One region of the Cytobacillus sp. FSL R7-0680 genome, then DNA from elsewhere that is predicted to be linked to it. Evidence: riboswitches for the same ligand, from Rfam matches in the RefSeq annotation. Region 1 holds a riboswitch; each other region holds the start of a gene.
What was found. Region 1 has a riboswitch for S-adenosylmethionine ahead of MKY26_RS13420 (methionine ABC transporter ATP-binding protein). Riboswitches for the same ligand answer to the same signal wherever they lie in the genome.
Positions count from the first base shown of each region.

Region 1 (8,126 bases):
AACCATTACAGCTCCATGCTGATGAGCAATTTTGGCAATATCTTTAATAGGATTGATTACACCCAATACGTTAGATACAAGTGTAACAGAAACAATTTTCGTTTGGTCTGTAATTGTAGCGGAAACATCACTCAGAGCAATTGTTCCATCTTCTTGTAATGGTAAATATTTTAATGTTGCACCAGTTTCCTTAGCCACTTGTTGCCAAGGAATAATATTACTATGGTGCTCCATATAGGAGATAACAATCTCATCCCCTTCTGAAAGATTCGCTCTCGCATAGCTTGCAGCCACTTTATTTATACTAGTCGTTGTTCCTCTAGTAAAGATAATTTCTTCAGTGGATTTTGCCCTGATAAACTTGCGGACTTTTTCTCTGGCGCCTTCATAGCCGTCAGTAGCCCTTGTACCTAAAGTGTGTACACCTCTATGAACATTTGAATTATCGTTATGATAATATTTTTGTACCGCTTCAATCACTTGAATTGGTTTTTGTGATGTAGCACCGCTATCTAAATACACTAATGGATGGCCATTGACTTCTTGATTTAGTATTGGAAATAGCTCGCGAATCTCTTTTGCATTCATTATTGAACTTTCCCTTCGATCACAGCTGTTAATTGCTTTTTAACCCCTTCGATAGGAAGAGCATTAACTACTGGAGCAAGGAAGCCATGAATAACAAGGCGTTCTGCTTCTTTTTGTGAAATACCACGACTCATCAAATAATATAATTGTAACGGGTCGACACGACCAACAGAAGCTGCGTGACCAGCTGTTACATCATCTTCATCAATCAATAGAATTGGATTCGCATCTCCACGTGCTTTTTCGCTTAGCATTAATACACGAGATTCTTGTTCTGCATTTGCCTTTGTCGCTCCGTGCTCAATTTTACCAATTCCATTAAAGATGGAAGTAGCTGCATCCTTCATTACACCATGTTTTAAGATGTAACCTTCAGATGCTTTACCAAAGTGTACGATGTTTGTTGTAAAGTTTTGCGTTTGTTTCCCGCGACCTACAACGACTGTTTTCATATCTCCATATGAACCATCGCCGATTAAATTCGTTTTATTATCAGATACTGTATCGCCATCATTCATTAAGCCTAATGCCCATTCAATACGTGCATCTCGGCCAGCAACTCCGCGACGATTCACATATACAGTAGTTCCAGCAGATAAAGTGTCTACCGCTCCATAAGTTACTTTTGCATTTGTATTAGCAACAACTTCGGAAATGATGTTAAAAATGCCTTTGCTTTCTTCCATTGTTGAAATGTAGTTTTCTACATAAGTAACAGAACTATTATCTTCAGCAACCAATAATACATGATTGAACAGGTTTGCTTCTTGATCGTCGTGAATAAATACAGAGTGTAGTGGCTCTTTGATTTCTACATTTTTAGGAATATAGACAAATACGCCACCATTCATCAGTGCAGCATGTAAAGCTGTTAACTTATGTTCGTCAACCTTTACCCCATCTGTCATATAATATTTTTGTAACAGATCTCCGTGCTCTCTAGCAGCAGTAAAGATGTCGGTGAAAATAACACCTTGATCTAGAACTGTCTTTGATAAAGAGATATATGCCGGACGATTATTACGCTGAATATATAAATTTTGGTCAGCTGATTCTAAATTGATTAAGCTTCTTACTTCTTCTGGCAAGTCAGTTAATGAAGAGTAATCTTCACTTCCCACGATATGCTTATCAAATTGAGTGAAATTCCATTTTGAAATATTTGTTTTATCAGGCTTAGGCATTGGAAGATCTTCAGCTTTCTCCAGTGCGTTTACACGGAGATCTGTCATCCATGCAGGCTCGCCCATATCTTTTGAAAAAGAATGTACGTATTCTTTATCAAATGGTAACTTTATTTCTGTTGACATAGTGATCCTCCTAACTCTTACGCTTCTTGCTCAACTGATTCGTCTTCAATACCTAATTCTTTTTTAATCCAGTCATAACCTTCAGCTTCTAGTCTTTGTGCTAATTCTGGTCCACCAGACTTAACGACACGACCTTGCATCATTACATGCACGTGATCAGGCGTGATGTAGTTTAATAGACGTTGATAGTGAGTAATAATTAAGCAACCAAATTCCTCACCGCGCATTTCATTAATCCCTTTAGAAACGACTTTCAATGCATCGATATCTAATCCAGAATCAATTTCATCAAGAATCGCAATTTTAGGCTCAATCATCATCATCTGTAGGATTTCATTACGTTTTTTCTCCCCACCAGAGAAGCCTTCGTTTAAGTAACGTTGGGCCATATCTGTATCCATTTCAAGATACTCCATGTTTTTATCCATTTTACGAATGAATTTCATTAGAGAAATCTCTTCGCCTTCTTCTCGACGGCTATTAATTGCGGAACGTAAAAAATCTGCATTTGTTACGCCACTGATTTCACTTGGGTACTGCATTGCTAGGAATAGACCTGCGCGCGCGCGCTCATCTACTTCCATTTCAAGTACATCTTCACCATCTAAAATAATACTTCCTTTTGTTACTTCATATTTCGGATGTCCCATAATTGCGGAAGATAATGTTGATTTACCTGTTCCGTTAGGACCCATAATTGCGTGGATTTCTCCACCCTTTATCTCAAGGTTAACACCTTTTAAAATCTCTTTTCCTTCAATTTCAACATGAAGGTCTTTAATTGTTAATGTAGATGCCATGTTTATACCTCCGTAATAAAAAAGATTTGCACTGTTAAGTCAAATCTCATTTCTAGTTTAATTCTCACTTTATTCTCATTACAATCTTATAACAAATTAAATGTGATATCAACTCTTTGCACATATTAGACGATATTTCCACTATGTATATGTTGTAAACCTATCACCATCCATTATTCTACACTAAATTTAGCGAAAATAACTCATTTTTCTTCTATTTATATATGACTTATTGTTAAGTTCTTTTCTACTTGCATTTATGTCCAAATTAAAATCGGCATAATCATCTTGTTCATAAGCAATTATATAAACAAAAGAAACCAGATTTTTACACAATATATGGTTTCACGCCAACTTAACATTGACGTAATTAAATCTCATTTTCATTTATTATATACAAAAAGAGCCGTCTAACTGACAGCTCTCCTCTTTATTTAAGCATGTGCTTTACGTTCGATATCGGCAACAATTCTTTGACTCTTTAAGTAATCTTTTTCACGCTGTTTTTCTACGCGCATCCTTACATCCTGTCTTTGGCAATACGTTTCATAACCTACTCCATATGCTCCGTGCATGGCCTTTTCCATTTCGCTTGTGTAATTCAGCTGTAGCTGACTAATAATGAATCAATCCTTTCAAATTTTCGCCGTTTAAAGCGTTATAATGATTACAATAAAAATACTACACTATAAACTTACCCGACTCAAACACGATAAAACACGAAAATACGCTTTTTTACTGAATTTATCGTGATTGGTTTTATCCACCTCTTTTATTCATAAATTCATGGGTCAATACTTACAAATATTCACCTTTACTCATACAAAAGTTAGGAATGACTATTTTGTCTGTGCAAAACACCTCTAATCAACAGTTAAGGTCACCTTTGTAAGATTAAGCAATATACAGAGAATTATTATTTGTTTTTTATTAAGATTTTTATTTTCAACTTCTGATATACGATCTAATCGGTTTTTGTTCTGCTATCTTTGCAATTTTCTCTCTCGTTCGCAAGCCGCTTTTATTAGCAATTTTTCGTATCCTTAACCTTGATGTACGCTGAAAACCGATCATGGGGAAAAGCTTGTAAATTATATTTATCATTTTCTTTCTTAATAATACAAATTTTCCTCACTTCTTGTTTCTATCAAATCAAATTCAGGGATTCTTCAAAAGCAATCTACCTTATCTCCATCAATTGTCCTAGTTAGTCCCAAAAGGTGATTGACTCAGTGGAATATATCTTTTACATCGCCTTACCAAAAAAAGAAGCCTACAACTAAGTAGACTTCTTTAATAAATTTCTATTATTCAGTAACAGGTACAACTGCACCTTCATATTGTTCTTCAATGAAATTTTGGATTTCTTCAGAGTGTAATACTTCTAGTAGTGCTTTTATTTCTTCTTTGTCTTCATCCCCAGCTCTAACTGCGATTACATTCACATATGGAGAATCACTTTCTTCAAGTGCAATTGCATCTTCCACTGGATTTAAGCCAGCATCAATTGCATAGTTAGAGTTAATTAGAACTGCGTCACCTTCTCCATTATTATATATTTGTGGAAGAAGTGCTGCTTCATACTCCGTATCAAACTTTAGATTTTTCGTATTTTCCTCAATATCATCAATTGTCGCTGTCGTTTTATCGACATCAGCTTTTAGTGTAATCAAACCTTCCTTTTCTAACATTGTCAAAATACGACCATGGTCAGGTACAGAGCTACTCATAATAACTGTTGCTCCTTCTGGAAGATCATCTAAGCTATCATATTCTTGTGAATAAACACCAATTGGCTCGATATGAACACCACCAGCATTAACAAAATCATAATCATTTTCAGCCATTTGAGATTCTAAATAAGGGATATGTTGGAAATAGTTCGCATCAATATCGCCACCCTCTAACGCTTGGTTCGGTACAATATAATCTTGGAACGTTGTGATATCCAGCTCAATTCCTTTTTCTTCTAATAAAGGTTTTGCTTCATTAAGGATTTCAGCATGCGGTACGTTAGATGCCCCAATTTTTAATGTTTTTGTTCCTTCATCAGATCCTTCGCTACCTTCATCTGAAGATCCACAGGCAGCAATAAATAATGCAACAGCTGCAATCATTAAAACAGATAACCATTTTTTCATTTTTTTAGCTCTCCTATCGTTTGTCTAGTTTGGAAGTAATCAAATCACCAATCATTTGGATGATAAACACGATAATTAAGATAATAATCGTTGCAATCCATACAACGTCATATCTACTTCTTTGGAAACCTTCTAAGTAGGCAAGGTTCCCTAATCCTCCTGCACCTATGACACCTGCCATTGCCGTATATCCGACTAGCGCAATCGCTGTAACGGTAATACCCGAAACAAGCGCTGGCATAGATTCAGGGATGAGTACTTTCCATATAATTGTACTTGTTTTTGCACCCATCGATTTAGAGGCTTCAATGACACCTTTATCAATCTCACGTAAGCCAATTTCCACCATTCTTGCATAGAAAGGTGCTGCACCAATAATGAGTGCTGGTAATGCTGCATTTTCACCAATCATTGTCCCTAAAATCATTTTTGTGAAAGGGATTAATAACACAATCAAGATTAAAAACGGAATGGATCGAAAGACATTGACGAATGCCGCAATGATCTTATTAACTAGCTGATTTTGCCATATATTACCTTTAGAGGTTAAGAACAAAAGTAATCCAAGAATAATTCCTAAAATAAACGTGGCTATAACAGAAATACTTGTCATATATAAAGTTTCTTTTGTTGCTTCCCACATTCTTTCCCAATCCACATTTGGTAGCCATTCATTAAGCATGGGAAATCACCTCCACGCCAACCTTCTGCGAATGAATATATTCAATCGCGCGGGTAACCTCATCCGACTTTCCATCTATATGAATAAATAAGGTACCGTAAGAGCCACTTTGTGTTTGGGATATCTTTCCTTGTAATACATTCACTGTTACATTGTAGTGGCGAATTAAGTTTGTGATTAATGGTTGTTCCACTGAACCACCTACAAATCCAAGTTGAACAATTTGGCCATTTGGATAAGCACTCAGTAAATGTGTAATCGTTTCCTTCGTTTCTTCCGGTTCGGTCACTTGTTGAACAAATCGCTTCGTAATAGGTTCTTTTGGCTTTTGGAACACATCTAGCACTTCGCCAATTTCAACAATTCTTCCACCTTCCATGACAGCCACACGGTGGCAAATCTTGCGAATGACATGCATTTCATGCGTAATTAACACAATAGTTAACCCTAAACGTTCATTAATATCAACAAGTAAGTCGAGAATACTATCAGTTGTTTGCGGATCTAGAGCACTTGTCGCCTCATCACATAACAGTACTTTAGGATTATTGGCAAGTGCTCTAGCAATACCTACTCGCTGTTTTTGTCCACCGCTTAATTGCGAGGGATAGGCATCCTCTCGACCATCTAGTCCAACCAATTTAATTAATTCATTAACTCTCTCTAGTCGCGCTTTCTTAGGTACACCAGCAATTTCTAATGGAAACGCAATGTTTTCTCGTACTGTTCGAGACCACAATAAATTAAAATGTTGGAAAATCATGCTTATTTCTTGTCTAGCCTTTCTTAAGCTAGCACCTTTTATGCGAGAAACTTCATTCCCAGCTACAGATACAACGCCTTCAGTCGGGATTTCAAGTCCATTTAACATACGAATCAATGTACTTTTACCCGCACCACTGTATCCGATTACACCGAATATTTCACCCTCGTTAATTTCGAGGTTAACATTGTCTACTGCATTTACTTTCCCGTTTTTCGTTGAGAAAATCTTTTTTACATCTTTTATTGAAATCATTTTATACTTCACCTCTTCAATCCAGAAAAACCAACACATTTATAGCATATCCATTGTTTATAAAAAAAGCCTTCCTGCTTATGAGCAGAAAGGCTTGTTATGAAAATTCCTTTCTCTCATCTTTCAAAGCTAATGCTTTGAGTGAATTGGCACCATTTCAATTAAATGACGGTTGCCGGGCTTCAAAGGGCACTTCCCTCCACCTCTCTAAATAAGAGCAAACTATGAATATATTGAATTTTTTTGTGTACCTGTGTAATAGTATCATGTCATTGAAGTAGGTGTCAAATCTGAAATAATAGTTGTTAGACCCTTATATTTAATGAAGCAATACCGGTTGCCGCTTCAATAGCAGATTCAAGATCATCGATCAAATCTTCTACATTTTCAATTCCAATTGATAATCGGATTAAGTCTTCAGGTACACCTGCTTGTTTTAACCCATCTTGATTAAGTTGTTGATGCGTTGTGCTTGCTGGATGTATAATAAGACTTTTTGCATCACCTACATTCGCTACATGTGCGAACAGCTCAACCGAATTAATAACCTTCGCACCTGCTTCACGCCCACCAGATATGCCAAAAACGACAACTGCCCCTGCACCTTTAGATAAATATTTGTCTGCTAATTCTTTATTAGGATGGTTGTCATCGCCCGGATAAAGTACCCAATTAACAGCAGAGTGATTATTTAAATATTGCACAATTTTTTTCGTATTAGCAATATGTTCTTTCATTCGAACCGTTAACGTTTCTAAACCTAACGTAAATTGGAAGGCGCTTTGTGCACTTAGTGCTGGACCTAAATCTCTTAGAAGCTGCACTCTCGCTTTAGTAATATATGCTACAGGGCCAAGTGCCTCACTATATACTAAATCGTTATAGCTTGTATCCGGCTGACTTAATCCTGGATACTTCTCTGAGTTCCAATCAAATTTACCACCGTCAACAATGATCCCCCCCATTGTCGTCCCATTCCCAAGTAACCATTTCGTAGCAGAATGAACAACAATATCTGCGCCATGCTCAATCGGCCGACATAGATAAGGAGTTGCAAATGTGTTATCAACCACTAACGGCACACCATGTTCATGGGCGATATTTGAAACTGTTTCAATATCTAGTACTTGTAAACTCGGGTTACCAATGGTTTCGGCAAATACAGCTCGTGTCTTCTCATTGATTGCTGCTCGTAGTTCCTCTTCATTATTAATATCGATAAGCCTAACGTTGATGCCGTACTTTGGTAAAGTGACTGTAAATAAATTATATGTACCTCCATATAAATTAGAGGCAGCTACAATTTCATCACCCGCTTGAACAATATTAAGAAGAGCTAAGTAAATGGCTGCTTGCCCGCTTGCTAATGCTAATGCGCCTGTTCCCCCTTCTAACAATGCAACTCTTTCCTCAAACACAGTAACCGTTGGATTATGAATACGAGAATAAATATATCCTGTTTCTTTTAAGCCAAATAAGTCTTGCGCATGCTCTGTATTCTGGAATTGATAAGCATTATTTTGATAGATTGGGACCGCTCTTGCCCCTGTTACTGGATCAGGTTTTAGCCCACCATGAACACCAATT
Region 1 is NZ_JBBPAO010000001.1:2,687,742-2,695,867, forward strand. It holds gene MKY26_RS13390 (cysteine desulfurase) at 1-588, opposite strand, end outside; gene sufD (Fe-S cluster assembly protein SufD) at 588-1,898, opposite strand; gene sufC (Fe-S cluster assembly ATPase SufC) at 1,916-2,698, opposite strand; gene MKY26_RS13405 (hypothetical protein) at 3,133-3,273, opposite strand; gene MKY26_RS13410 (MetQ/NlpA family ABC transporter substrate-binding protein) at 4,006-4,839, opposite strand; gene MKY26_RS13415 (methionine ABC transporter permease) at 4,853-5,521, opposite strand; gene MKY26_RS13420 (methionine ABC transporter ATP-binding protein) at 5,514-6,539, opposite strand; SAM riboswitch class I at 6,653-6,757, opposite strand; gene MKY26_RS13425 (O-acetylhomoserine aminocarboxypropyltransferase/cysteine synthase family protein) at 6,845-8,126, opposite strand, start outside.

Region 2 (8,126 bases), 2.4 Mb from region 1:
TGCTTTCGAATGAGATAAATCTAATAATTGCAAAATCTCATCTTTTAGTGCAGCAAGATCTTTATCTCCTCTTGATCTTGGTTTTGATTTTTCAATTTTTATTTCTTGATATAATTCTCCCGGCTGTCCCCTAAGAATAATAATGCGATCGGCTAAATATAATGCTTCATCAATATCGTGCGTTACTAAGAGGATAGTTGATTGATAGGTTTGCCAGAGATTCAGTAATAAATCTTGTAATTGCATTTTTGTAAAAGCATCTAATGCACTAAACGGTTCATCTAAAAGTAATATTTCTGGTGAGGTAACGAGGGCTCTGGCAATGGCCACCCTTTGCGCCATCCCGCCAGATAAATCTTTCGGGTAATGGTTTTCAAACCCTTCTAGCCCAACGGCTTTAATATATTGCGCTATTTTACTTTGAACTTTTTTTTGTAGACCGAATCCGATATTGTCATAAACTTTTAACCAAGGCATCAATCTAGGTTCTTGGAAAATCATCCCGATTTTCTTATGAACATCATGGACAGTTTCGCCATCTATTACAACCTGGCCATCATATTGTTTATCCAAGCCGGATAATACACGTAAGAGCGTACTTTTACCGCAACCACTTGTTCCTAAGATTCCAATGACTTCACCTTTTTCTACCTTTAAGTCAATATTTTTGAATCCCGTTGTTCCATTTGAAAAAGTTCTAGACACTCGCTCAATTGATAACAATCTTGCCACCTCCTACTTCTTGACGATCGTATCTTGCCAATGCAATGTTTTTGTCTCTAACCCTTTTAAAATGGCATCTGTTATTTTTCCTAATATGGCAAATAAGACGATACTAGAAATAATTAATTCCGGTGCATAAGTGTTTTGGCCATAAACAAGCAAGTAGCCAATACCTGTAGAAGCTCCCATTAATTCAGCTGCAACAACAAACATCCAACCAAGTCCCAATCCGCTTCTCAGCCCTACTAAAAAAGATGGCAAAGCTGCTGGTAAGATAATCTTACAAATTAATTGCCATGAGCTAAAATGATAGATTTTCCCCACTTCAATTAGTTTACGGTCAATTCCTTGAATGCCTGAAACGATATTTAGATAAACTGGGAAGAAAACACCGACAGCGATTAAAACCACCTTGGAAGGTTCCCCAATTCCCATCCAAAGAATAAATAATGGCACCCATGCCAATGAAGGTATGGAACGAAAAGCTTGGATCAGGGGATCTAATAAACTTTCAACTGTTGAAAAGTAGCCAACAGCGGCGCCGATAATTAAAGCTGCAGCAGTGCCAAATAAGAAACCAAGCACAAGGCGATATAATGTAATGCTCGTATGTGTCCATAAACTTCCATCTGTCGTCATTGTCATAAGTGATTGCAAAATGATTGATGGAGCCGGGAGTAAATGAGGAGGGAACACACCGATCCGACTCAAGTACTCCCATGCAAGAATAAGTAAGATTGGCACGATACTTCCAAGTAATACCCTTTGAATACTAGGGTTAATTTTTCTATGCTTCTCCTTACCCTCATTTACTTTGGGGATCGCTATGACTTCCTTCATATTCATTCTCCTTTACCAACCCTATTGAATGACCTCTGTTGAGAAATCTGGGTTTATTAATTCATCAACCACTTTACCTACGTCATCACTCTTAATAATGCCTTCTTCTTTTAAAACCTCACCAGCAGCATTTAATGCTTCTATTTGCACTTCACCAGGTATTGGTTCATTAAAGTCATTTCTCTCTAATTCTTTTTTCGCTACCTCTAGGGTGATTTGTGCTTCTTCTGCCAGTATCTCTGCCGCTTCTTCAGGATTTTCTAATACCCATGTACGAGCTTTTTCATAAAGCTCAATTACTTTTTTCACTTGTTCAGGATACTTCTCAGCAAATTCGCTTCTCACATTTAATGTGCCATAAGTGTTAAAATCGATATTTCGATAAATAAATTCTGTGTCTGCTTCAAGTTCTAATTTAGCCATATGGGGATCTAAACCAGCCCAAGCGTCTACTTGCCCTGTTGTTAATGCCGTTCCACCGTCAGCATGTTGCAAGTTAACGATTTCAACATCCGCTGATGTTAATCCGGCTTCATTTAATGAGCGCAGTAAAAAGATATATGGATCTGTTCCAATCGTTGCTGCTACTTTCTTTCCCTTCAAGTCTTCAACTGATTTGATAGCTGATTCTTTCGGTGCAACTAATGCCGTCCATTCTGGTTTTGAGTATATATAGACTGATTCAATTGGAGCACCATTTGCTTTTGCAATTAATGCCGCTGCACCTGCAGTTGAGCCAAAATCAACACTGCTACTATTAAGAAACTCAAGTGCCTTATTACTTCCTTGACTGAGGACAAACTCAACATCAATATCATCTTCGGCAAACGCTTCTTCTGCCCAGCCGAATTTCTTTAAAACTACACTTGTTGGAGAATAATAGGCATAGTCTAAAACAATTTTTTCTGGTTTTCCTTCGTCATTACTATCATCAGTGCTTGCCTCACTATCTCCGCAAGCACTAATGAATCCAATTGATAAAACGACAATTAAAAATACGAACCATTTTTTCATCGATGACTCTCCTCAATCTCGGTTTTAAATTTCACAAGCAAAGGTTACAATAGAACCTCTTAATCTCTGTGCCTCTTTATATGTGCAGCGATTTTGTACCACTTCAAGTCCGGCTTCTTTTGCTATTTCAACTGCTTTTGGTGAAATGACACCTTCTTGTAGCCAGAAAACTTTCGGTTGGATTTCTACTGCCTCTTTCGCCACTTCTATCGCAGCTTCAGGGCTTCTAAATACTTGCACAATATCAATGGTAAAAGGAATGGATTTTAAATTTGGATATGCCTGTTCACCTAATACTTCTGTTTCTCTTGGATTAACTGGCACGATTTGATAACCTAATCTTTGCATTTTTCTTGCTAAACGGTAACTTGGTCTAGCAGGATTTCCACTTAATCCAACAACAGCTATCCTTTTTGCTCTTTGCAGTTCTTTGCCATCCACATCTTCTTTTAATGAGGATGATTGTAATGCCCATCGAATAACACCTTCATCATTTACTGCTGTTTCTCCTTTTTGTTCTCCCTTCGAAGAAATACCAGTCGCTTCATAGAAGGCTTGATCTAAGTCATTGGTTAAATCTCTAACCGATTCAATCCCAACTGATAAACGTATGAGTTCCTCACTTACACCGCTTTTAATTAAATCTTCTGCACTTAACTGTTGATGTGTGGTTGAAGCCGGATGAATAATGAGTGACTTCGCATCACCTACATTGGCTACATGAGACCACAATGCAATTGTATCTATCACTTTTTTACCCGCATCTCGGCCACCTTTAATACCGAAGTTCACAATGGAACCGAAGCCAGTGTTTAAATATTTCTTCGCGAGTTCATGCGCTGGATGCTCTGCTAAACCTGGATATGCGACCCAATCGACAGCTGGATGAGCGTTTAAGAAATGGGCTATCTTCGCTGCATTTTCCGTATGTTTCTCTATACGTAAATGGAGTGTTTCCAATCCTTGGAGTAAAAGAAATGCACTATGTGGGCTTAAAGATGACCCAAAATCGCGCAGCAACTGAACACGAAGTTTTGTACTAAAAGCGAGTGTACCAAACTCATTCGCATAAACAATACCGTTATAACTTGGATCTGGCTGAGTAAAACCAGGAAACTTATCATGATTCCAATTAAATCGTCCGCCATCAACTACAAGTCCGCCAATTGTTGTTCCATGACCACCAATCCATTTTGTTGCCGAATGAATGACAATATCTGCTCCCCATTGGATTGGTTTGCAAAGATAAGGTGAAGCGAAAGTATTATCAATAATAAGGGGAATATCATTATCATGAGCAATATTTGCAACTGCCTCTACATCTAGGACATGAAGACTTGGGTTCCCAATAATCTCTCCATATAAAGCCTTAGTTTTTGGCGTAATCGCTTTACGGTAATTCTCAGGGTCAGATCCATCAACAAAATGAACTTTAATCCCATATTTCGGAAGTGTTATGGCAAAAAGATTATATGTTCCACCATAAAGGTTCGACGCTGCAACAATCTCATCACCCGCTTGGGCAATATTCATAATTGAAAGAGCTATAGCTGCCATTCCAGATGAAGTCGCTACTGCCGCTACCCCATCTTCTAATAAAGCAATACGTTTTTCTAATACATCTACCGTTGGATTACCGATTCGTGAATAGATATTTCCCGTCTCATCTAATGAAAATAGGCTTTGCGCATGGTCTGTATTATGAAAAACATATGAACTTGTTTGATAAATAGGAACTGCACGAGATCCCGTTGTCGGGTCTGGTGATTGACCTCCATGTAATAAAATCGTCTCATCATCATAAGTGTTAAATTGATTCGTCATTATATACTCTCCTCTACTTTTTAGTCGGATGATTAAAATAAATAACCCCCTCTTCATAAGAAGAGGGGGTTGCCTCATCTTATCTTCCAGACATTTACTGCCTGCAGGATTTAGCACCTTTTCAAGCAATTGCTTGAAGGTTGCCGGACTTCATAGGGCCTGATCCCTCCGTCACTCTCGATAAGAAATATTTTATTTTTTAAAGCGTTAATACTTTAATTACAAATAGAATTATATCCAAAAAATGATTTGTCGTCAATATGAAATCTGAATATATTTTATATTCCAATAAAATATTAGCTCTATCACATAAAAAGCCCTTCTACCTAGAAGAGGCAGAAGGGCTTTGAATTAACGAGCTCACCTTCTCCTTATCTTTGGATAATATCCTCTGAAATTAGCACCATACAAAAGATTGCTGGTTGCCGAGGCTTCTCTGGGTCAGTCCCTCCGCCTCTCTGGATAAGAAGTTCATATTTATTTGTTTAACATCATATACCCTTTTATAGGGAATCGTCAATAACATTTTGAAAATTTATTTATTTTCATCCTGGATAAGCGTCAAAAAATGATACAGTATCTTAGCTGTTAACCCCCATATCACATGACCTTTATAAGTATAAAAAATTTCTTGCATCCTCCGCGTTTGCCATTTATATTTTTCCCCATTAGGAATGAGATGATAGGGAAAGCTACTATTAGGCTCTGGCTTCATCTCAATATAATGAATAGATGGTCCCTCTTTCAAAAAATAAGCAAGTGGTACTGTGAAAATTTGATCCACTTCCTCTGGATTTAGCTTAAGATCACTGATGCTCTCTATTGTGCCTACAAACGGATAAATCACTGTATCATAAGGTGTCACTACATAATCAAGTTCTGAAAAAACAGAGACTTCTCCAATTGGGATACCTAACTCTTCACTGGTCTCCCTTTTTGCCGTCTCTATTAAATCCACATCGTCTTGATCCATTTTCCCCCCAGGAAAGCAAATTTCCCCTGGCTGTCTTCTCATAGATAAAGACCGTACTTCAAACAAAATATGTATTTCTCTATCTTTTTCTATTAGGGGAAGAAGAACAGCGAATTTAACCAATCTGGAGCTACCCAATATATCTGATTGACGATGCTGTATCTCTGATCTTATTTCTTCCAAATCCATGTTAATTACCTCCAAACCACACGACTTAAATCTTTATTTCACTTTCTGCAATCTATCAATCATCCCCATTGTGCAGACATTTAAATCTAAGCCTATTAGCTTCTTATCCTCTGCACTAAGTTCAACATCGTGCGCTGTTAATAAATAATGTTTTACTTGTTCCAACAATTCCGATTGTATGGCTTCTTGCATTTTTATTATGTCATTTCCTTGGAGAAAAACGTCATCTGCAACTGAAGTAAATATAGGTAACCAATAACGAATTTGAGTAAAAACATCCTTTGGTTCAGGGCCCTCACCATAATGCCCAAAAAAGATATGTTGTGGTTGAAGTGATTCGATTTTTTCAACAGAAGATAACATCGCCTCTGGATTAAATTGATTAGGAGAAGTCGATGGCAGAACTAATGGATAACCTTTTCTTGCTATGTTAGGATAAAATACGCCAATTGTATCGCCAGTAAAGAAGCCATTACTTTTCGAATCATGGATTGAAAAGTGGTGCTTTGCATGGCCAGGGGTATCATAGAAAGTTAACAAACGCCCACCGATATCCAATGATTGTCCCTCTTCCATCGCGACTAATCTCTTCTCATCAATTGGCACAATCGGATTAAATAGTTGATCAAAATCATCGCCATATACCATTCTAGCACCAGCAATTAATTTACTAGGGTCAGCTAAATGCCGTTTACCTCTTGGATGAACATATACTTTTGCTTCTGGACATTGTTCTAAGAACAAACCAGTTCCCCCAGCATGGTCTAAATGTACATGAGTGACAATAATATGCTTGATGTCTTCAAGGTTAATGTTCAATTCCTGCATTCCTTCTATAAGATGGGGAATCGAAGGACTAGCACTTGTTTCAATCACTGTTAATTCTTCAGCACCTAATATATACGCCCCCGTACGCTCAGGTGTTTGTAAATCCATTAAATCAATCAGTTTAATATCATTACCTAAATCTTGAATTTTGTGCAAAGGAAACCCCTCCATATTACTCTTTATGAAAATTATGACATAAGTAGATGAAGAGAGCTACTTAAAAGAATTACAGATAAAAGTGCTCAAATCTACATAGGGCTAAGTCAGTTGAGCAAAAAAAAACACAGCATCAATCGCTGTGATATAACTAAAAAGCTCGATTGCTTTGTTCTCATCATTTTTCAAAACCTGCCTCCGAAACGCTCGTAAGTAAGCTATTACACTTCAGAACTTAGTTGCGAACCTTTCAAAACAGGCTCTCATTAAGCCAACTTTTCCTTCTGTTCTTGTTCTTTAAAAAAGCCTTTCATCGCATGGAATACATCAGCCTTCTGCTTTAAAATATAATAACGGAACAAATCATTTTTTATATTTTTGTATGCTGACATTAAAGTGGAATGGCGGTTATATTGATTCACTTCCCCGTAGCCAAACATACTTGATACTTTCATTAACTCTTCAACAAGTTTTACACATCTTGCATTATCTGAAGTTAAATTATCCCCATCTGAGAAATGGAATGGATATATATTATATCTGACTGGGTTATACTTTTGATCAATTAACTCCAATGCTTTACGATAAGCAGACGAACAGATTGTGCCGCCACTTTCTCCTTTAGAAAAGAAATCTTCTTCTGATACTACCTTTGCTTCTGTATGATGCGCAATAAATTCAATTTCTACCGTTTCATATTTCGTTCGTAAAAACCGAGTCATCCAAAAGAAGAAACTTCTCGCCATATATTTCTCCCAGATACCCATCGAACCACTTGTATCCATCATTGCTAGCACAACTGCTTTCGATTCAGGCTTCACGACTTCATTCCAAGTCTTGAACTTTAAGTCTTCTTGATAAATGGGGTGAAAAGCTGATTTCCCGTGCATCGCATTTCGCTTAAAAGCTGACATCATTGTTCTCTTTTTATCTATATTCCCCATAAGACCAGTTTTGCGAATATCATTAAATTCAATATTCTCAACGACAATTTGATCTTGTTCCTTTTTCTTTAAGTTCGGTAGCTCCAATTGTTTAAATAACGCTTCCTCAATTTCCATTAAAGAGACTTCTGCTTCAAAGTAATCCTCACCCGCTTGATCCCCTGCACCTTGCCCTTTACCTTGCCCTTTCTGACCTGACCCATCTCTCGCTACTACATCACCAACTTGACTATCGCCATCACCTTGACCGACATGCTTATTCTTATCATAATTGTAGCGAATTTTATATTCATCTAAGGAACGAATCGGTATTTTAACGACATCACGACCATTGGACATGACAATGTTTTCTTCTGTAATCAGGTCAGGTAAATTGTTTCTGATGGCATCCTGTACTTTTTCTTGATGGCGTTGTTGATCATCATGCCCTTTACGATGGAGGGACCAATCTTCCTGTGACACGACAAACTGATGGTTTTGATTTTTTTCGGTCATTCTCATTTGCCCTCCTTTTTTGTTTATAAAAAACTTTAAGGATTTTACGGAATTCATTCACATATCTCACCCAAAAACATACAATATGACGAGTGTCCATTGCTAACCTGAAAATATTTACTTATAGCTAGGTTCAAAAA
Region 2 is NZ_JBBPAO010000001.1:294,352-302,477, reverse strand. It holds gene MKY26_RS01545 (ABC transporter ATP-binding protein) at 1-723, opposite strand, end outside; gene MKY26_RS01540 (ABC transporter permease) at 736-1,563, opposite strand; gene MKY26_RS01535 (aliphatic sulfonate ABC transporter substrate-binding protein) at 1,585-2,577, opposite strand; gene MKY26_RS01530 (PLP-dependent aspartate aminotransferase family protein) at 2,602-4,401, opposite strand; SAM riboswitch class I at 4,478-4,588, opposite strand; SAM riboswitch class I at 4,770-4,870, opposite strand; gene MKY26_RS01525 (NUDIX hydrolase) at 4,937-5,563, opposite strand; gene MKY26_RS01520 (MBL fold metallo-hydrolase) at 5,597-6,547, opposite strand; gene yhbH (sporulation protein YhbH) at 6,814-7,986, opposite strand.
Region 2: it holds a riboswitch for S-adenosylmethionine, as region 1 does, so the genes downstream of both, MKY26_RS01530 (PLP-dependent aspartate aminotransferase family protein) here and MKY26_RS13420 (methionine ABC transporter ATP-binding protein) in region 1, are expected to answer to the same signal.

Region 3 (8,126 bases), on a different contig from region 1:
GAAGGAATCGGCTATTTTAGTATGAGTAATACTTTAGCGACAGCAATAGGACCTTTTATCGGTATGTTAATGAGTCAATACACAACTTTTCATACGATTTTCATTTTTTGTTTGATTCTTGGTATTATTGGCCTACTTATCGGGTTAACTGTGAATGTGAAAGAGTTAACTGAAGATCAAAAAGCTCAATTTCAATCATCTGGTTTTCAATTATCTAGCTTTATTGAACCAAAGGCACTTCCAATTGCACTCGTCACATTAACAGTCGCATTTTGTTATTCAAGCGTCTTGTCTTTTATTAACTTTTATGCAATTGAAAAGGACTTAGTAAATGCTGCTAGCTTTTTCTTCTTTGTCTATGCCATCGCTGTCTTACTATCCCGTCCTTTCACTGGTAAATTAATGGACAGCAAAGGGGCAAATTACGTGATGTATCCAGCGTTCATTTTATTTGGAGTAGGTCTATTCTTACTTAGTAATTCATCAAATGGTGTTATGTTATTAGTGGCGGGGGCTTTGATTGGCTTAGGCTTTGGTAATATGCAGTCTTGTACACAAGCGATTGCGGTCAAATTAACGCCACCCCATCGCATGGGGCTAGCTACTTCCACCTTCTTTATCTTTCTCGATGGTGGTTTAGGTTTTGGACCCTATTTATTAGGTTTACTGATTCCTATAACTGGCTACAGTATGTTATACATTTACATGGGGATAGTGTCGATTGCTTCAATTATTCTTTACTTTTTAGTTTATGGACGAACCGAACATAATGGGAGTAAACAGACACATCAAACAGCATCAATGTAAAATAAGGTATGCTATAATGAAAGAAGAGACTCCACGTAATGGAAGTCTCTTCTTTCTAATTAAAATGGTTTATTCGGTTCATATGTCGGTTGTTGATTCGTCACTTCATACTCATAACTTTTCTCCATTGCTGCTTGTACTTCTTCTGACTGTTCTAATTCTGTATCCATTTGATTGTATTGTTGAGCTTCATTTTGAGCAGCAATAATTTTCTCATCCACTTGATTATCATACTTTTTTTCCATTGCTTTCACTCCCCTTTTATAAGATGTCTCGCCTATTTTCCCCCTCAAAAAAACGATTTATACAAAATAATAAAAAAGGAGACTGTTCCATGAAGGAATTAATTAAAAACCATCTCCCGCATCTTCAGGAAATACAGATTGAAAGCAATCATTCTGGTTGGGATCATCATATTTATATTGTCAATCAAACATATGTCATCCGAATACCAAAAACAAAACAAGTATTAGTGAAAATAAAAAAGGAAATAAAGCTACTTCACCAGCTCTCATATCTTTCTTCCATTATTGAAATACCAAATTATCTTCCATTTTATAATAAAGACGGACAAATGATTGGTGTTTTTTACCACTTCATTAAAGGACAAGCATTATCTCATTCATTGATTACTCCTCCTTTATATGAAGCCAAGCGGCTAGGAACATTTCTTACAGAATTACATCGTCTGGATATAGATGAAGCAAAGAAATGTAACATAGAAGAACTACATAGTGAAAATTATTGGGCGCAATTACATCAAGCCCTGATTAAAAAAATATTTCCGTTCTTAAAAGACGCAGAAAAAGAAGAAATTGATAAAATGTTTTTAGCGGTGTCAAAATTTAAAGAAGCAAAAGTGGTGATTCATGGTGATCTAACAAGTGCCAATATCCTTTATCATCCAAGCAAAAAGGAAATATCAGGAATTATAGACTTTACAGATACGCAAATAGGGGACCCGGCGTTTGACTTTGCAGGGCTATATTGGGATTTCGGAGATCAATTCACCAAAGAAGCTCTCGCATCTTATCAAACAAAATTCAATAAAGATGAAATGTATAGAAGAGTCACTTCCTTTTACGGCTTACAACCAATATTTCACAAATGGTTGAAAAACGTCAATGACCAGGATGAAAAAGTTGTTCGACAATCCATAAGTACAGGAATGACCAAAATACAAATTATGCACAGATAAGTTTAACAGTATTCTACAACTATTATTAGAAACCGGACAAATCCATATAATTTTGTCCGGTTTCTTGCTTATTATTACTTCGTTATTCCATCCACGCTGGCTTTCCAAATCCTTGAAACTCTTCGTCGATAATTTTTTCAAATTCTGCAGACTCAACCACTTCTTTTAAGTCTTTCGCATATTGTTTATCTTCAAAGTCTGCTTTAACTGCAACCACGTTGCGATAATCATCAAGCATATTTTCTAGTGCTAATGCACTTAATAAGTCCATATCGGCTGCCAACGCAAAGTTACCAGGAACTGCAGCAAGATCCACCCCCTCAAGAGATCTTGGTAATTGTCCTGCTTCAATCGGTTGAAAAACTAAATTCTTTTTATTCTCCTTCACATCTTTTTCAGATACTGTTAGTGGATCGGCGTTTTCATCAATCGTAATTAGACCTTCGTCATTTAACGTATTTAAAGCGCGTGCTGCATTCGTTGGGTCATTTGGAATAGCAATGGTTGCACCGTCTTTAATCTCATCAATTGAATTAAACACATTCGAGTAAATCCCCATTGGGGCTGTTGGTACAATAATTAATGGTGCTAAGTCCATGTTATTTTCTTTCTCGAAATTCTCCAAGTAAATTGTATGTTGGAAAAGGTTAGCTTGTATATCATCTTCATTTAAAGCTTTGTTAGGTTGGATATAATCGCTAAACTCTACGACAGTTACTTTATATCCTTTTTCCTCTAGACCAGGTACAATAGCTTTTTTCAACATATCACTATAAGGACCGGCAGTAGCACCAATTTTTAATTCTTTCGTTTCATCCACCTTTTCTCCACTCGTGTCTGAACCTCCGCCACATGCTGTTAGTAAACAAACAGTTGCAATGAATAAAACAATTAGCCACTTTCTCATTATGTTTCCTCCCCATAGCTGTAACCAGAATTTTAACCAATAAAAAAAGCCACTATTCATCATCTGAAAGAGGCATTGGTTTTATTCCGCCTTATCTTTCAGAATGAATGGATATCATTCTGCAGGAATTGGCACCTTCCCAATATTGGGGGTTGCCGGACGTCATAGGGCCTAGTCCCTCAGTCTCTCTGGATAAGCTTTTCATTTAATTTTTATGATATGATATTACTACTCTCTTTTATTTTTGTCAATGTTCGAAATAATGCTACATCCAATCTCCCAAGAAAATGGGTTTAGTGATCCAACTACCTTTCCTTTATTCTTTTAAAACAAAAAAGGAAATCGAATATTTCCTTTTATATAAAATTAACTGGACAATTTGTCTTTTTGGTTATAAAATGCGTTCGTATATAGATTAAATGAATGAAGGTGGATTAAAATGGAATTATCGCATCGTTTGAAGCAATTACCTCAACAATTTTTTGCTTCCCTTGTTCAAAAAGTTGCTGCTGCAAAACTTGAAGGCAGAGATGTTATTAACCTAGGACAAGGCAATCCCGACCAGCCAACACCTGCACATATTGTACAATCACTTCAGCAAGCTGCAGAAGACCCAATGACACATAAATATTCTCCTTTTAGAGGAATTAATGAATTAAAGAAGGCCGCCGCTTCCTTTTATGCGCGTGAATATGGGGTAGAAATTGAGCCTGAAAAAGAAGTAGCTATCCTTTTTGGCGCAAAAGCAGGTTTAGTAGAAATTCCATTATGCCTACTCAATGAGGGAGATTTAATGCTCTTACCAGATCCAGGTTACCCTGATTATGAATCTGGTGCGGTTTTGGCAAATGTAAAATACGAAACCTTTCCTTTAAAAGAAGCAAATCAGTTTCTACCTGATTACTCGCAATTTACAGAAAAACAAAAAAAGGATGCCCGCCTACTATTTTTGAATTATCCTAATAATCCAACAGGCGCGACAGCTGATTCCACATTTTTTGAAGAAACTGTTGCTTTTGCTAAGGAAAACAACATTACCATCTTGCATGATTTTGCTTATGGTGCTATCGGCTTTGATGGAAAGAAACCTGAAAGTTTCTTAGCCACAGCCGGAGCGAAAGACGTTGGTATTGAAATGTATACATTATCAAAAACATATAATATGGCTGGGTGGAGAATTGGATTTGCAGTTGGAAATGAACAAATCATTGAAGCCATCAACCTTCTTCAAGACCATATGTATGTAAGCTTATTCCCTGCGATTCAAAAAGCTGCAGCCTATGCATTAAATGGGGATCAAACAAGTGTAGACGAACTTGTTGCTCGATATGAGAGACGTAGAAATGCATTCATGAACGCTTGTGAAAAGGTTGGCTGGCACGGCAAGTCTCCTTCAGGATCGTTTTTTGCTTGGATGCCAGTGCCTGAAGGATACAATAGTGAAGAATTTGCTGACTACTTACTGGAAAAAGCTGATGTAGCTGTTGCCGCAGGAAAAGGCTTTGGGACCTTTGGAGAAGGTTATGTTCGGGTTGGATTACTTGTCGATGAAGAACGATTAATTGAGGCAGTAGAAAGAATTGGTCAACTCAAATTATTTTAATATAAGAGGTATGGCAGCCACAAACCTAGCCCATAGAAACATGTATAACTTATGTTCCTATGGGCTAGGTTGTGTAACTTGGAGGCTTTTATGAACGAACTCAAGCTTCATATTCTCTTCCTTTTAAATTCGCATTCCCGTTACAAGGTATCATCTTCATTGTTACATATGTCTTTACTTAGTTTTTTCGGAACGTATCTTTATCCGACAACCTTTTTCTTTTAACAAAGCCAACCTATAAACACATGTGCAAACATATACATTATCCAAGTAGGCTCTCAGTTTAATAAATGTTCATATAGCATGATCATTTATCACTGATTGAAGAAAACTTTGTAACGATTGTTCCGTATGAACAACATTTCTTAATTGATAAGGCTGAAGTGCTTTTGTTAGACTCGGATTTATACCAATGAGTCTCACTTCTCCTCCTGTCATTAGAAGAATGCTCTTGATTAAAAGCTCTAAGCCGCTCGTTCCCTCTTTATATACTTTAGCAACCGCTGTTAAATCAATCAGTATCCACCTGTAATCATGATCTGACAGACGGGCAAGCGTTTGCTCCATAATCGTTGTAAATTTATCGCCCGTCATATCGCCAAACAAAGGAATATAACAGATCTCTTTTGTTAAAGAGATAAAAGGACCTGATAATTCATCCAACCTTTGCAATGTTTTTTCTAATGTTTCCTTCTGCTCATAAAGCTCAAAATCTGTCTTTGCTAATCTGTTTTGTAGGGCCTGTAATTTCTCCATTAATGGTTCATTATCATCATCTTTGAATAAAAATTGCATGGACGCATTACCTTGAAAATCCCAACTGATATGAATATCAAATAGTGCTATCGGTATACTTCTTGTTTTTAAATTAGCTTCAAATCTCATACTCTTTTCTGGTATGGCAGCTACCCTTTCAAACTTAGAGATACTCCCTTCATCAACTATACTTTTAATCGTACCTTCTGATAAATCAAAGACTTCATCCGCTTTAGATGTATAGCTAATGATTTCACCATTCTTATTAGCTAGTATATACGGTATCGGCAAATGTAGATCAATTAATCGCATTTTTCCTCCCCTCCGTATTAAAAGCAGTGATCCATTTATCTACAGCATATAAGTTTGAAATAATTTCCGGCTTAATAGCGGTAAAAGAAGCTAAATCATATAAATTTGTCAATCTTCCACCTAATAAAATCCTAGGTTTCTTTGGTAAATAAGAAAAAGCTTCCATATATTCCGTAAGTGCCGGTAAATGGGTAGCAATCGAAACTGATAAGCCAATTACATCTGGTTTCCAATCCTTCGCAGCCTGCAATGCATATTGTACAGGTAAATTTGCTCCTAAAAACTTGGTTCTCCATCCATTCTCTGCAAATATACTGGCTACCATCTTTAATCCCAAATAATGCTGCTCTCCTGATAAACAAAGAAACATGGCGGTCGGTGCATCCTTAACAGGTTTAAACTTGTGCTTTGCAGCTAATCTTGAAAGAATGAAATCGCAAACTCCAGATGCCAAATGTTCATCTGCAACTGTTATCTCAAAATTTTCCCATTTAAGACCAATATTAACCATAGCTGGTGTAATAATATCTTGATAAATTTCTACATTAGTCAAATAATCGAATCGCTCAATATATTCCCAAGCATCAGCAACAGCTCCAGATAAAAGGATTTCTGCTAGATCTTCTCCTCTCGTCACTGTGCCTCGCCTCCTTGAACATCTCTTAAAATAGACACAGCCTCTCCTAACAAACCAATATATGCAGAACTAATTTCACTTTCTACCACCGTACATTTCTCTAATTCCTCTTCTAAAAAAAGAAAATTATCAATCAAGGTTTGCGTCGTCATACCATATTTAATTAAGATACCTCTTAACCAAAGGGCATAGTCAGTGAAAATCTTTGACGTATTTAATTCCATTGCCGTCTTTAAATAATCTAAGTGATGCATATTATCAATAAATGTTTGATTTCTCCCACGTTCACCATATCGTTCAATTAATGTAGGGTCTTCTCGAAATATCCTTTTTGTTACTTCTTCTGCGATTATTTCATATTTACTCACTTTACCACAACCTTATATTGCGACACTTTTGGAATGACTGCTGCTAATTCTTTATCTGGATACTTCTTTTCAAGATCATGAATTCGTTGAAAATCTTTACTTCTTACCCAGCGTAAATAATCTTCCTTTGTTTCAAAAATTAATTGTACTGTCAATTCTCCTTTACGTTTATCATTCTGAAGCAACATAAAGTCGACGAACCCATCTGCTTTATCGACTAAACGTGAACGATTCTTATATATTTCAATCACTTCATCTGCTTTACTTTCATTTACATCAAAAGTTGAGAATACGGTATACATAACTTCCCCCTACACATTTGGACTTGTGTTACTTCTCCATTCCATTACAATGGTTGGAATACTAAATCCGAAAATGGAATCATTCATTTTTCCTACTTGTTTAAATCCTTTTGAATGATAAAAATCCAAAGCAGAATCATTTCGCATCACAACAGAAACCGTAATTTTATTGACATCATAAAAATATTCAAACATCGCTTTTAGTAGGGCTGTACCAATACCTCGGCGGTGAAAACTCGGCAATATATATAAAGCACCTAATTCTATTTCTTTCTTAATATTTATTAATGAAAAATGAACGAAACCAATAACTTCTCCTTCTTCTTCAGCAACCAATAAAACCGAAGTAGATAAACTTCTCATTAAAGCGTCTTCAGTATATACAGATAATAAAAAATCAACCTGTGTTCGCTCGGGAATTAAGCCTTCATATGCGTAACGCCAACTCTCCCTAGCAACAGATTGGATTTGTGTACTATCTTTTCTTGAGAATAATCTAATTTTCATGTTCAATACCCACTAAAAGGAAGGAAATTTCCTTAAACGTATTTTATCTATAATTGTAACAGGAAATGAGGTTAAGAAAAAGGCAAAGGCAAGAATGGTATTGTTCATAAAATAAACAAACGTAAGTTTTTACTCAAAGCTTGTTCCAAAAAATCATTCTATTGTATAATAGGACTAGATAAAGGCATATATTAGAAAAGATCGGTGGTGCGGCAACACCGTCCGATCTCGCAATAGCATTAGCCAATGAACAATTGACACCATCCACCTATACATGAGGTGGATTATTTTTTATCATCGTTTTTGAATTGTAGCACAGCCATTATTAAACTTGTAAATGTACAAGCAAACACCAATGCCTCAAAAACTGACAAAGCAACACCCCCCTTCTACGGGGAATAATGGCTAAATTGACTATTGCTATTCTTATTATAGCACCACTATGTATATTTTTGGAATTTTGTGAAAAAATCACATAGATGCGATCATTCAATAGCAATTCAGCAAAAAAAGAGTTGAAACGAAAGAATAAATTTTTCATTCCAACTACTTCTCATTTCATGATTATTTCTTAAGGCCCCGTTTTAAGAGAGTGATTTCTAACTTAAAATTTCTTAGTGCTTCTTCCTTTGATTGATCCTTAGAAAATGTTTCGATAATACTCCTTAGTAAAACAGATGTAAGTATCTTCATTAAATACTTAAACTCTTCCTGATTTGAGATATGCAA
Region 3 is NZ_JBBPAO010000002.1:69,529-77,654, forward strand. It holds gene MKY26_RS22435 (MFS transporter) at 1-807, shown strand, start outside; gene MKY26_RS22440 (hypothetical protein) at 867-1,052, opposite strand; gene MKY26_RS22445 (aminoglycoside phosphotransferase family protein) at 1,142-2,005, shown strand; gene MKY26_RS22450 (MetQ/NlpA family ABC transporter substrate-binding protein) at 2,088-2,912, opposite strand; SAM riboswitch class I at 3,001-3,111, opposite strand; gene MKY26_RS22455 (pyridoxal phosphate-dependent aminotransferase) at 3,352-4,515, shown strand; gene MKY26_RS22460 (STAS domain-containing protein) at 4,810-5,583, opposite strand; gene MKY26_RS22465 (cobalamin B12-binding domain-containing protein) at 5,570-6,220, opposite strand; gene MKY26_RS22470 (hypothetical protein) at 6,217-6,588, opposite strand; gene MKY26_RS22475 (antibiotic biosynthesis monooxygenase family protein) at 6,585-6,890, opposite strand; gene MKY26_RS22480 (GNAT family N-acetyltransferase) at 6,900-7,397, opposite strand; gene MKY26_RS22485 (TetR/AcrR family transcriptional regulator) at 7,962-8,126, opposite strand, start outside.
Region 3: it holds a riboswitch for S-adenosylmethionine, as region 1 does, so the genes downstream of both, MKY26_RS22450 (MetQ/NlpA family ABC transporter substrate-binding protein) here and MKY26_RS13420 (methionine ABC transporter ATP-binding protein) in region 1, are expected to answer to the same signal.